4 regions of the Streptomyces sp. NPDC046870 genome follow, and region 3 is predicted to be linked to each of the others. Evidence: riboswitches for the same ligand, from Rfam matches in the RefSeq annotation. Region 3 holds a riboswitch; each other region holds the start of a gene.

Evidence for each region. A riboswitch is a leader RNA that binds a small molecule or an ion and turns the genes downstream of it on or off. The one in region 3 is predicted to bind cyclic di-AMP.
Region 1: another riboswitch for cyclic di-AMP. It lies ahead of AB0946_RS11495 (transglycosylase family protein); the one in region 3 lies ahead of AB0946_RS29250 (M23 family metallopeptidase).
Region 2: another riboswitch for cyclic di-AMP. It lies ahead of AB0946_RS08190 (transglycosylase SLT domain-containing protein); the one in region 3 lies ahead of AB0946_RS29250 (M23 family metallopeptidase).
Region 4: another riboswitch for cyclic di-AMP. It lies ahead of AB0946_RS34010 (M23 family metallopeptidase); the one in region 3 lies ahead of AB0946_RS29250 (M23 family metallopeptidase).

What each region holds. Positions count from the first base shown of each region.
Region 1 is NZ_JBEYXM010000004.1:86,284-88,476, forward strand. It holds gene eno (phosphopyruvate hydratase) at 1-257, opposite strand, end outside; gene AB0946_RS11495 (transglycosylase family protein) at 556-1,287, opposite strand; cyclic di-AMP (ydaO/yuaA leader) riboswitch at 1,292-1,463, opposite strand; gene AB0946_RS11500 (transglycosylase family protein) at 1,647-2,193, opposite strand, start outside.
Region 2 is NZ_JBEYXM010000002.1:815,139-817,331, reverse strand. It holds gene AB0946_RS08195 (HAD family hydrolase) at 49-861, shown strand; gene AB0946_RS08190 (transglycosylase SLT domain-containing protein) at 925-1,413, opposite strand; cyclic di-AMP (ydaO/yuaA leader) riboswitch at 1,419-1,600, opposite strand; gene AB0946_RS08185 (polyprenyl synthetase family protein) at 2,145-2,193, shown strand, end outside.
Region 3 is NZ_JBEYXM010000017.1:82,689-84,881, reverse strand. It holds gene AB0946_RS29255 (pitrilysin family protein) at 1-420, shown strand, start outside; cyclic di-AMP (ydaO/yuaA leader) riboswitch at 656-816, shown strand; gene AB0946_RS29250 (M23 family metallopeptidase) at 829-1,584, shown strand; gene AB0946_RS29245 (GntR family transcriptional regulator) at 1,781-2,193, shown strand, end outside.
Region 4 is NZ_JBEYXM010000024.1:97,966-100,158, reverse strand. It holds gene AB0946_RS34010 (M23 family metallopeptidase) at 1-830, opposite strand, end outside; cyclic di-AMP (ydaO/yuaA leader) riboswitch at 842-1,007, opposite strand; gene AB0946_RS34005 (PP2C family protein-serine/threonine phosphatase) at 1,250-2,193, opposite strand, start outside.

The DNA.
Region 1 (2,193 bases), on a different contig from region 3:
GCGTCGTAACCGACCAGCTCCGGGCCGATCTGCTCGATCACGGCGAGGACGGCCTTCTCGACGCCCTTGCCCTGGTAGCGGTTCGGGTCGCCGTCGCGGAGCTCGATGGCCTCGAAGGCGCCGGTCGAGGCGCCGGACGGGACGGCGGCACGACCCGTGCTGCCGTCGTCGAGGCCGACCTCGACCTCGACCGTGGGGTTGCCTCGGGAGTCCAGGATTTCCCGGGCTACGACGACGTCGATGGACGGCACGAGCATCTCCTTCTTGGATGTGACGCTGGAAGTGCGGGGCGGTGTGCCTTACGGCTGTGCCTTGCGACTAGAGCCTAACCGTCCCGGGGGCGCCGGCCACCGACCGACCGTCCCGTGGACAAGCCGACGGTACCTTTTGTTTCTCGCCGAAACAAAGGCTTCAGGGGCCACTGGACGCAAAAAAGCCCCGCCCGGGTGCGTACGGGGGAACACGCACCGGGGCGGGGAGCCCGTGGGGACGGGGGTACGGCCCGCCGGGGCCGTCGGCGCGGCCCGCGCGCGGACGCGGGCCCGGGCCGGGGTCTTACTTGAGGTGCAGCTGCTGACCCGGGTAGATCAGGTTGGCGTCCTCGACGATGTCCTTGTTCAGCTCGAACAGCTTCTGCCAGCCGCCCCGCACGTGCTGCTTGACGGCGATGGAGCTGAGGGTGTCACCGGTGACGACCTTGTACTCGCCGTCGCCCTTCTTGACCTTCTTGCCGGTCGGGGTGGTGACGGTCTTGCTCTGGCCCTTGCTCGCGCTCGCGGCCGGACGCTCGGCGGAGCGGGAGGCGGCCTGCTCACCGGTGGAGCGGGTGGCGGTGGAGCCGCCCGAGCCGGTGGAGCCGCCCGAGCCGGTGGAGGTGCTCGGGGTGGAGGTGCTCGGCGCGGAGCCGTTGTACGGGGTGCCGGACAGGCCCGTGCCGCAGACCGGCCAGGCGCCCTTGCCCTGAGCGGCGAGGACCTTCTCGGCGACGGCGATCTGCTGCGCCTTGCTCGCCTTGTCGGCGGTGCCCGCGTACTGCGTGCCGCCGTACGCGGCCCAGGTGGAGGCGGAGAACTGCAGACCGCCGTAGTAGCCGTTGCCGGTGTTGATGGACCAGTTGCCACCGGACTCGCACTGGGCGACCGCGTCCCACTGGGAGGCGGTGGCCGCGGAGGCGTTGCCGGCCGCCATCAGCGGAGCGGCGACGGCGGCACCGGTGACACCGGCGAGTGCGACGGCGCGGACGGCCTTGGACGGACGACGGTGCTTGCCCTTGCTGGAGAACAGCATGGATCGATCCCCTCACCGACGCCTGCGAGGTGAGCTGTCGGGTTCGGGCCGGTTGAGTTGCCCGGCCGCACTCCGCTCACGCGGGTGCGGCTTCACCCCGAGCCGGTTCCGGCATCAACTGCCGGGCCCGGCGCCTACCTTGGGTCCCCCGCTCCTGCCTACGGCGCTTGACGCGACGACTGTTCCCGGGCGACCGCTGGCAGGATTCGGCGTTGCGGCTGCCGGGGCTCGTGGTGACGAGCGATCACGACCGTAGACACGCGATCCGCGGAATTTCAAAGACGATCAGGGCTTCTGAGACTCATCCCACACTTTCGCCAAATCGGACATTAGGGCGTTAAGCGGGACGTCAACTCCCCCTACTTCCCGCCCGATTCGCCCCCGACTTCCAGGGTCTGACCGGCACTGATGTGATTCGGGTCGGTCCCGATGGCCTTCTTGTTGCCGGTGTACAGCGCGCGCCATCCGCCGTCGACCTCAAGGGAGTCGGCGATGGAGGCGAGGGTGTCGCCCTGACGGACGGTGTACGTGTCCGTTTCACGGGAGGCGTGCCGACCAGAGGACACGGGCTTCTGACCGTTTGTCATGCTTTCGTCCGCGCCGCCCTCGTCCGCGCTCACGCCCCGGTGGCGTCCGCCGCCGAGGGACCCGGTGTCGACCAGGCTCCAGGAACCGGCGGCCTGCTGGGGGTTGTCCGCGACACCGGCGTCCGGGGTGACGGTGGGCGCGCTGCCGGTTCCCTGCGGGCTTCCGGCGTCCGGCGCGGTGGACTTGTCGGACTTGGGGGTGTTGGTCCCTGCCGAACCGGTGTCCGCACCGGCGGCCTTGTCCGGCTTGACGCTCGGCGTGGTGGCGGTCTCCTCCGAGGAGGAACCGGCCCCGGAGCCGGAGTTGGCGTCGGAGTCC
Region 2 (2,193 bases), on a different contig from region 3:
GGGAATGACAGGTGAGTCGGCGGGGCGTGCTGTCCGTATTCTCTGATCATGGCACCCACCCCGGCATATGCACTGATCGCCACCGACCTGGACGGGACGCTGCTGCGCGGCGACGACACCGTCTCGGACCGGTCCCTCGCCGCGCTCGCGCGGGTGGCGCGGGCCGGTGCCCGGCACCTGGTGGTGACGGGCCGCCCGGCCCCGCGGGTGCGGCCGCTGCTCGCGGACCTCGGCGGTGCCGGGCTCGCGGTGTGCGGGCAGGGGGCCCAGGTCTACGACGCCGCGACCGACCGTCTGTTGTGGTCCGTCCGGCTGGACCGGGAGCTGGCCGAGACGGCGCTCGGCAAGATCGAGGCGGAGGTGGGGGAGGTCTACGCGGCGGTCGACCAGGACGGCGTGGACGGGCTCACGCTCATCGAGCCCGGTTACCGGATGCCCCACCCGACACTGCCCGCGGTGCGGGTCGGCCGGCGGGACGACCTGTGGTGCGCGCCCATCAGCAAGGTGCTGCTGCGGCACGCCACCCTGTCCGACGACGAGTTGGCGGCCGTGGCCCGGGCGGCGGTGGGCTCGCTCGCGTCGGTCACGATGTCGGGGCCCGGCACGGTGGAGCTCCAGCCGTGCGGGGTGACGAAGGCGACCGGGCTGGCGCGGGCCGCGGAACGGCTCGGGATCGCCGCCGAACGGGCCCTCGCGTTCGGCGACATGCCCAACGACATCCCGATGTTCGACTGGGCCGGGCGCGGTGTCGCCATGGCCGGCGCCCACCCGGAGCTGAAGGCGGTGGCCGACGAGATCACCCTGTCGAACGAGGACGACGGCGTCGCCGTCGTCCTCGAACGACTCTTCCCGACCGGCTGACGGGGACACCGGCAGCGCCCGGTCAGGTCGTCGGCCGGCGCCCGGCCGGACCGCCGGTGCCGGTCAGTACGCGCCGAACACGTTGTCGATGGACCCGTACCGCGCGGCCGCGTAGTTGCAGGCGGCGGTGATGTTGGCGACCGGGTCGTAGATGTCGAAGGACGTTCCGGCCACGTGGTACGCGTTGAACGTCGGGTCGATGACCTGGAGCAGTCCCTTGGACGGGATGCCCTTGGCGGCGTTGGAGTCCCAGAGGTTGATGGCCTTCGGGTTGCCGGAGGACTCGCGGATGATGTTGCGGTGGATGCCGTTGTAGGTGCCCGGGATGTGCTTCTCGGCCATGATCGCCAGCGACTCGCGGATCCAGCCGTCGAGGTTGTTCGGGTAGCCGGCGGGGGTGGTGGCGGCCGTGGTGGTGGTGCTGGGGGCCGCGGAGGCGTCCGCCGCGCCGATGAGCGGCAGGGCGAGGACGGCGGCACCGGTGCCGACGGCGGTGAGCGCGCGGACGAGGCGGCTGTTCCGGGTACGGCGGGGCTGGGCGACAGCAGACATGGGGGCGTTCCTCTCCGACGCCTGCGAGGTGAGCTGTCGGGTTCGGGCGGGGAGGCGCCCTGCCGTGCTCCTGACGGAGGCATGGCTTCACCCCTAGCCGTCCCGGCGCGGCGTGTGCCGTTCCGGACCGGCGGCTTACCTGGGTCCCCCGCTCCTGCCGTACGAATGAGTTCGTCGATGGGTATGCGGGCGGCGGCAGGATTCGGCGTCCGCCCGACGGCCCGGAACGTATGCGAGAGCACATGTCGGGAACAAGGCCCGGATTCATACAACGTGCGATTTGACCTTGATCGACGCCGTATGAGGTACTTGATCCTTTGCGGTTGCCAATCCTCAACTCGCCGATACGGCAAGGGGTGCGCGAGGGTCGGGCGTGCCCGGCGGCCCCGTCGGGCACGTGACCCAACTCACGAAATAACAAACACTTTTAAATCGGACATGAGGGAATAAGGGGATTCGCACCTGAAGTCGGGGTGATGGTGGAACCCGGCGTGTGCGGGGCGTCGCCGCCGAGGCGAGGGTGGAGTGTCCGGATTACTCTTATATGGATAAAAATCCGCTCACACTGTGTGATCAAAACCATGCCGGTCATGATCCGGTATCGCCCGGGCTGGACCGGTGGGCGCTATCGGTGATCGAAAGAGGACCGGATACGCTGACTTGAGTGATGGCAGCGACCTATCGACAAACCGTGTAACCGCCAGCAGACACCAGCAGACAGGAGACCCCTCGTGACCGTCGTCGGGCCGTTCGGGCTGAGCGTGCGGGACCAGGCTCTGG
Region 3 (2,193 bases):
CCGGACGGCACGGGCGCCGCGATGCTCGCCATCAGCGGCTCCGTGGACACCCCCAACACCGGCCCGGCGCTGGACGACCTGTGGAAGGTGCTGCGCACGGTCGCGGCGGACGGCCTGACCGACGCCGAGCGGGACGTCGCCGTGCAGAACCTGGTCGGTGTGGCGCCGCTGAAGTACGAGACCGCGGCGGCCGTCGCCGGCACGCTGGCCGACCAGGTCGAGCAGCACCTGCCCGACGACTTCCAGGCGACGCTGTACCAGCAGTTGGCGGCCACGGGCACGGTGGAGGCCACCGCGGCCGTCGTGAACGCCTTCCCGGTGGACCGCCTGGTGACCGTCCTCGTCGGTGACGCGTCGCAGATCAAGGCGCCGGTGGAGGCGCTGGGCATCGGTGAAGTGACCGTGGTGGCGGCCGAGTAGACGGCCACCGCGGCGGCCGGACGACGGCACGCGCGCGTGGGGCCCTGGTGACCTACGGGTCGTCAGGGCCCCACGGTGTTCCACTCCCTTCCTCAGATGCCCGTTTTGGGGCGGAGGTTGCCTGTCTGCCCTGTGGGATGCGCTACAAAAGCCGGGATGCGTTTGAGGATTGACAACGTGCTTGCGTAGCTTCGTCCGGGCTGTTCGTCAGGCAGTGCGCCGCACCCGCGGCACCGGACAGTCATCGCCGAGTCCCCGTACGGCGCGAGCCAGGGGAGCCGGGGACCCACCGTCCCTGGGGTGAATCGGGCGTCCGCGCGAGTGCGAGGAGGCCCGTAGGAGACCTTCCTGCTCCGAACCCGTCAGCTAACCCGGTAGGCGAGAGGGAAGGAAAGGACCAGCCACTTCATGGCGTTCATGTGCGCCACCGGGAAGCACCGCAAGCCCGGCCGGGTCAAGCGGACCACCGCCCAGGCGGCCGGCGTCGCGGCCCTCACCACCACCGGTGTGATCGGCACCCTCGCCGGCTCCCCGGCGCTCGCCGCCGAGAACACCGCGGAGCAGACCGGCCTCACCCCGGTCGTCGCCGCGTCCGAGGGCGTCGCCGACGAGATCGACGCGCAGGCCGCCGCGCAGCAGCAGGCCGCCGAGCAGAAGGCGGCCGAGGAGGCCGCGGCCAAGGCGGCGGCCGAGCGGGCGCAGAGGATCCGCGCCGAGAAGGTCCGGGCCGCCCGTGAGGCCGAGCGCAAGCGGCTGAACACCTTCGTCGCCCCGATCGCGCACTCCTACGTCTCCACCGCCTACCAGGCGAGCAGCTCCCTGTGGAGCTCCGGTGCGCACACCGGCATCGACTTCCACGCGGCCAGCGGCACGGCCGTCCACGCGGTGGGCTCCGGCACGGTGGTCTCCGCCGGCTGGGGCGGCGCGTACGGCAACCAGGTCGTGATCCGCATGGCCGACGGCATGTACACCCAGTACGGCCACCTGTCGTCCATCGCGGTCACGGTGGGCCAGAAGGTCGTCCCGGGCCAGCAGATCGGCCTGTCCGGGGCCACGGGCCACGTCACGGGCCCGCACCTGCACTTCGAGGCGCGCACGACCCCCGAGTACGGCTCGGACGTCGACCCCGTCGCCTACCTCCGCAAGCACGGCGTGAACGTCTGACGCCGACCGCACGGCTGTCCGAGGCCCCGGCTCACCGAGCCGGGGCTTTCGCCTTTTTACCGGTGGCCGCCGGACCGCTGTCCAAAAAATAGCCATGGATTAGGGCCCGCCGTCGGAAATTCCGGCTCATTGGAATAGAGTCACGGAACACACGTCCATCGTCGACGTTTCACGGGGATTAAGGCGGAGGTCGGTCATGCGTATTCCGGCGCACTCGGTGTGCACGGCCATCCGGGACGACATCGTCGCGGGTGTCCACGAGCGCGGCAGCCGCCTCACCGAGGAAGTCCTGGCCCGCCGCTACGGCGTCTCACGCGTCCCCGTGCGCGAGGCCCTGCGCACCCTGGAGGCCGAGGGCTTCGTGGTGACGCGCCGGCACGCGGGCGCGTGCGTGGCCGAGCCGACCGAGCAGGAGGCCGCCGACCTGCTGGAGATGCGGACGCTGCTGGAGCCGCTGGGCGCCGCCCGGGCCGCCCAGCGGCGTACGGAGGCGCATCTGAAGGTGCTGCGCGGTCTGGTCCGGCTGGGCCAGGAGCGGGCCCGCAGGGGCAGCAACGAGGACCTGCGCTCGTTGGGCGGCTGGTTCCACGAGACGCTCGCCCAGGCCTC
Region 4 (2,193 bases), on a different contig from region 3:
AGGGTGAGGATCGTGCGGTAGCCGTAGGAGCCGGCCCAGCCCGCCTCGGTGATCGTGCCGCTGTGCACGGCCTTGATCAGGGTGCCGGTGGGGGCGGCGAAGTCGAGGCCGGTGTGGTAGCCGGAGGACCACATCCCGCCGGCCTGGCCGAAGGTCGAGGTGATCGTGTACGAGGAGGTGGGCAGCGTGTACTGCTCGGCCAGCTTGGCCAGCCGCTCTTCCTCGGCCTTCTTCGCGGCGGCGGCCTCCGCCTTCTCCTTGGCCGCGGCGGCCTGGGCGGCGGCCTTCTGCTCGGCCTGGGCGGCGGCGTCGGCGCTCTGCTTCTCGGCGGCGGCGACCGCGGCGGCCGTGGCCCTGCTCTCGGCCTGGCCCTGCTGCTGCTCGGCCTGGGCCATGATCCGGTTGCGCAGCGCCTCGCCCGCGTCGGCACTGTCCTCGCCGGCGGCCGTGGTCACGCCGACGGTGCTCAGCGTGGCCGTGGCGGCCTCGGCCGGGTGGGCGTCGGCCGAGTCGTCGTGGAAGAGGGAGCCGACCGAGGGCAGGTCCGGCAGGGAGATCGAGACCGGCGGCTTGCCGGTGTTGGCGCTGGCCATGCCGCCCGCGCCGACGGCGGCCATGACGCCGACGCCCAGGACGGTGGAGCTGCGCGCGAAGCCGCCGCGCTGCTTGGCGACGCGATGCCGGCCGCGCACCGGGGCGACGGACTCCTCGGTGGGGTTCCACTCCTCCCAGGGGCCCTCCTCGGCGCGGTAGGCGCCGTACCCGAAGGTCTCGGGCTCGCGCTGTGCCGGTATGAACGGGGCTTCTGGGGCAGGCCGGTTGGACGCCACGCGGGCGTACTCCTTTCCTTCCTTTCGCCTACCGGGTTAGCTGACGGGTTCGGAGCAGGAAGGTCTCCTACGCGCGTATACCGGTCGTGGACTCCGCGAGTTCACGACGGCATTCGCGTGATTCACCCCAGGGTGGTGGTTCCCCGGCTCCCTTGCGGGATTCGGCGCGTGCGCACGGAGCCGCCTCTTGTGACGGCTGTGACGACCGCGCTGCGTTATCGAACGTTAATAGACCCGACAGTCACTTTCCAAGCCGTTCGGCTTGATCATTCGCGTCTTCACCAGCGGAGCTATCGGCCACTACCCCGTCAAAAGGGGCGAGTTGACCGAGCATCGGACTCGTTCAGCAGTCACTTTCGGTTTTGATGGTGACTCAGACGTTATGCGCACGGCGGTCGTCCGGTCACCTGCGGTGACGGTCAGGGGCGCCGCACGGCGAGCAGCGCCATGTCGTCGGCCATGCCGCCCCCGGAGTGCCGGCGCGCCTCCTCGGCGAGCCGGCCGACCAGTGCGGCCGGGCCGGCGAAGGTGCGTCCGGCGAGCCGCCGTTCGGGGTCGTAGAACCGGCCGTGGGCGTCCCGCGCCTCGGACAGGCCGTCGGTGAAGAACAGCAGGGTCGCGCCGCTCGGGAAGGCGGTCTCGGTGGCGCGGTCCGGCCACATGCCGAGGTCGCCCATGCCGAGCGGCAGCGCGGGCTCGGCCGGGGCCAGGGTCCGCAGGGTGCCGTCGGCGTGCAGCAGCAGCGGCGGCGGATGGCCGCGGTTGACGATCCGTACGGCGCCGTCGCCGTGCGGGAGTTCGGCGAGCACCGCGGTGGTGAACCCCTCGAAGGCGTCGATCCCGTCGCGCCGGGTGCCCTCGCGGGCCAGCGCCCGCTCCAGCCGCTCGGCGACCGCCTCCAGCGTGGCCTCCTGCTCGGCCGCCTCCCGGAACGCGCCGATCACCACGGCCACCGCGGCGACGGCGCCCATGCCCTTGCCGCGCACGTCCCCGACGACCAGCCGGACGCCGTAGGGGCTGTCCTGTACGGCGTACAGGTCGCCGCCGATGAACGCGTCCTGCCGTGCCGCCTCGTAGCAGGCGGCGATCTCGTAGCCGCCGATCCGCTCGTCCGGTTCCGGCAGGACGGCCCGCTGGGCGGCCTCGGCGATCTCGCGGGCGGAGGCGAGCCGCCGGTCGCCCCGGCGGACCACCCGGTTGATGGCGACGGCCAGCAGGGCGACTGTCGCGACGGTGACCACGTCGGTGAGGGTGCCCACGGTGGGATGGGCCCCGGCGTCGGTGTGCACGGCGTAGGCGGCGGCGAGGGAGACGAGACCGGTCAGGACGGTGGTGCGCAGCGAGGACAGGGGCGCGGCGACCA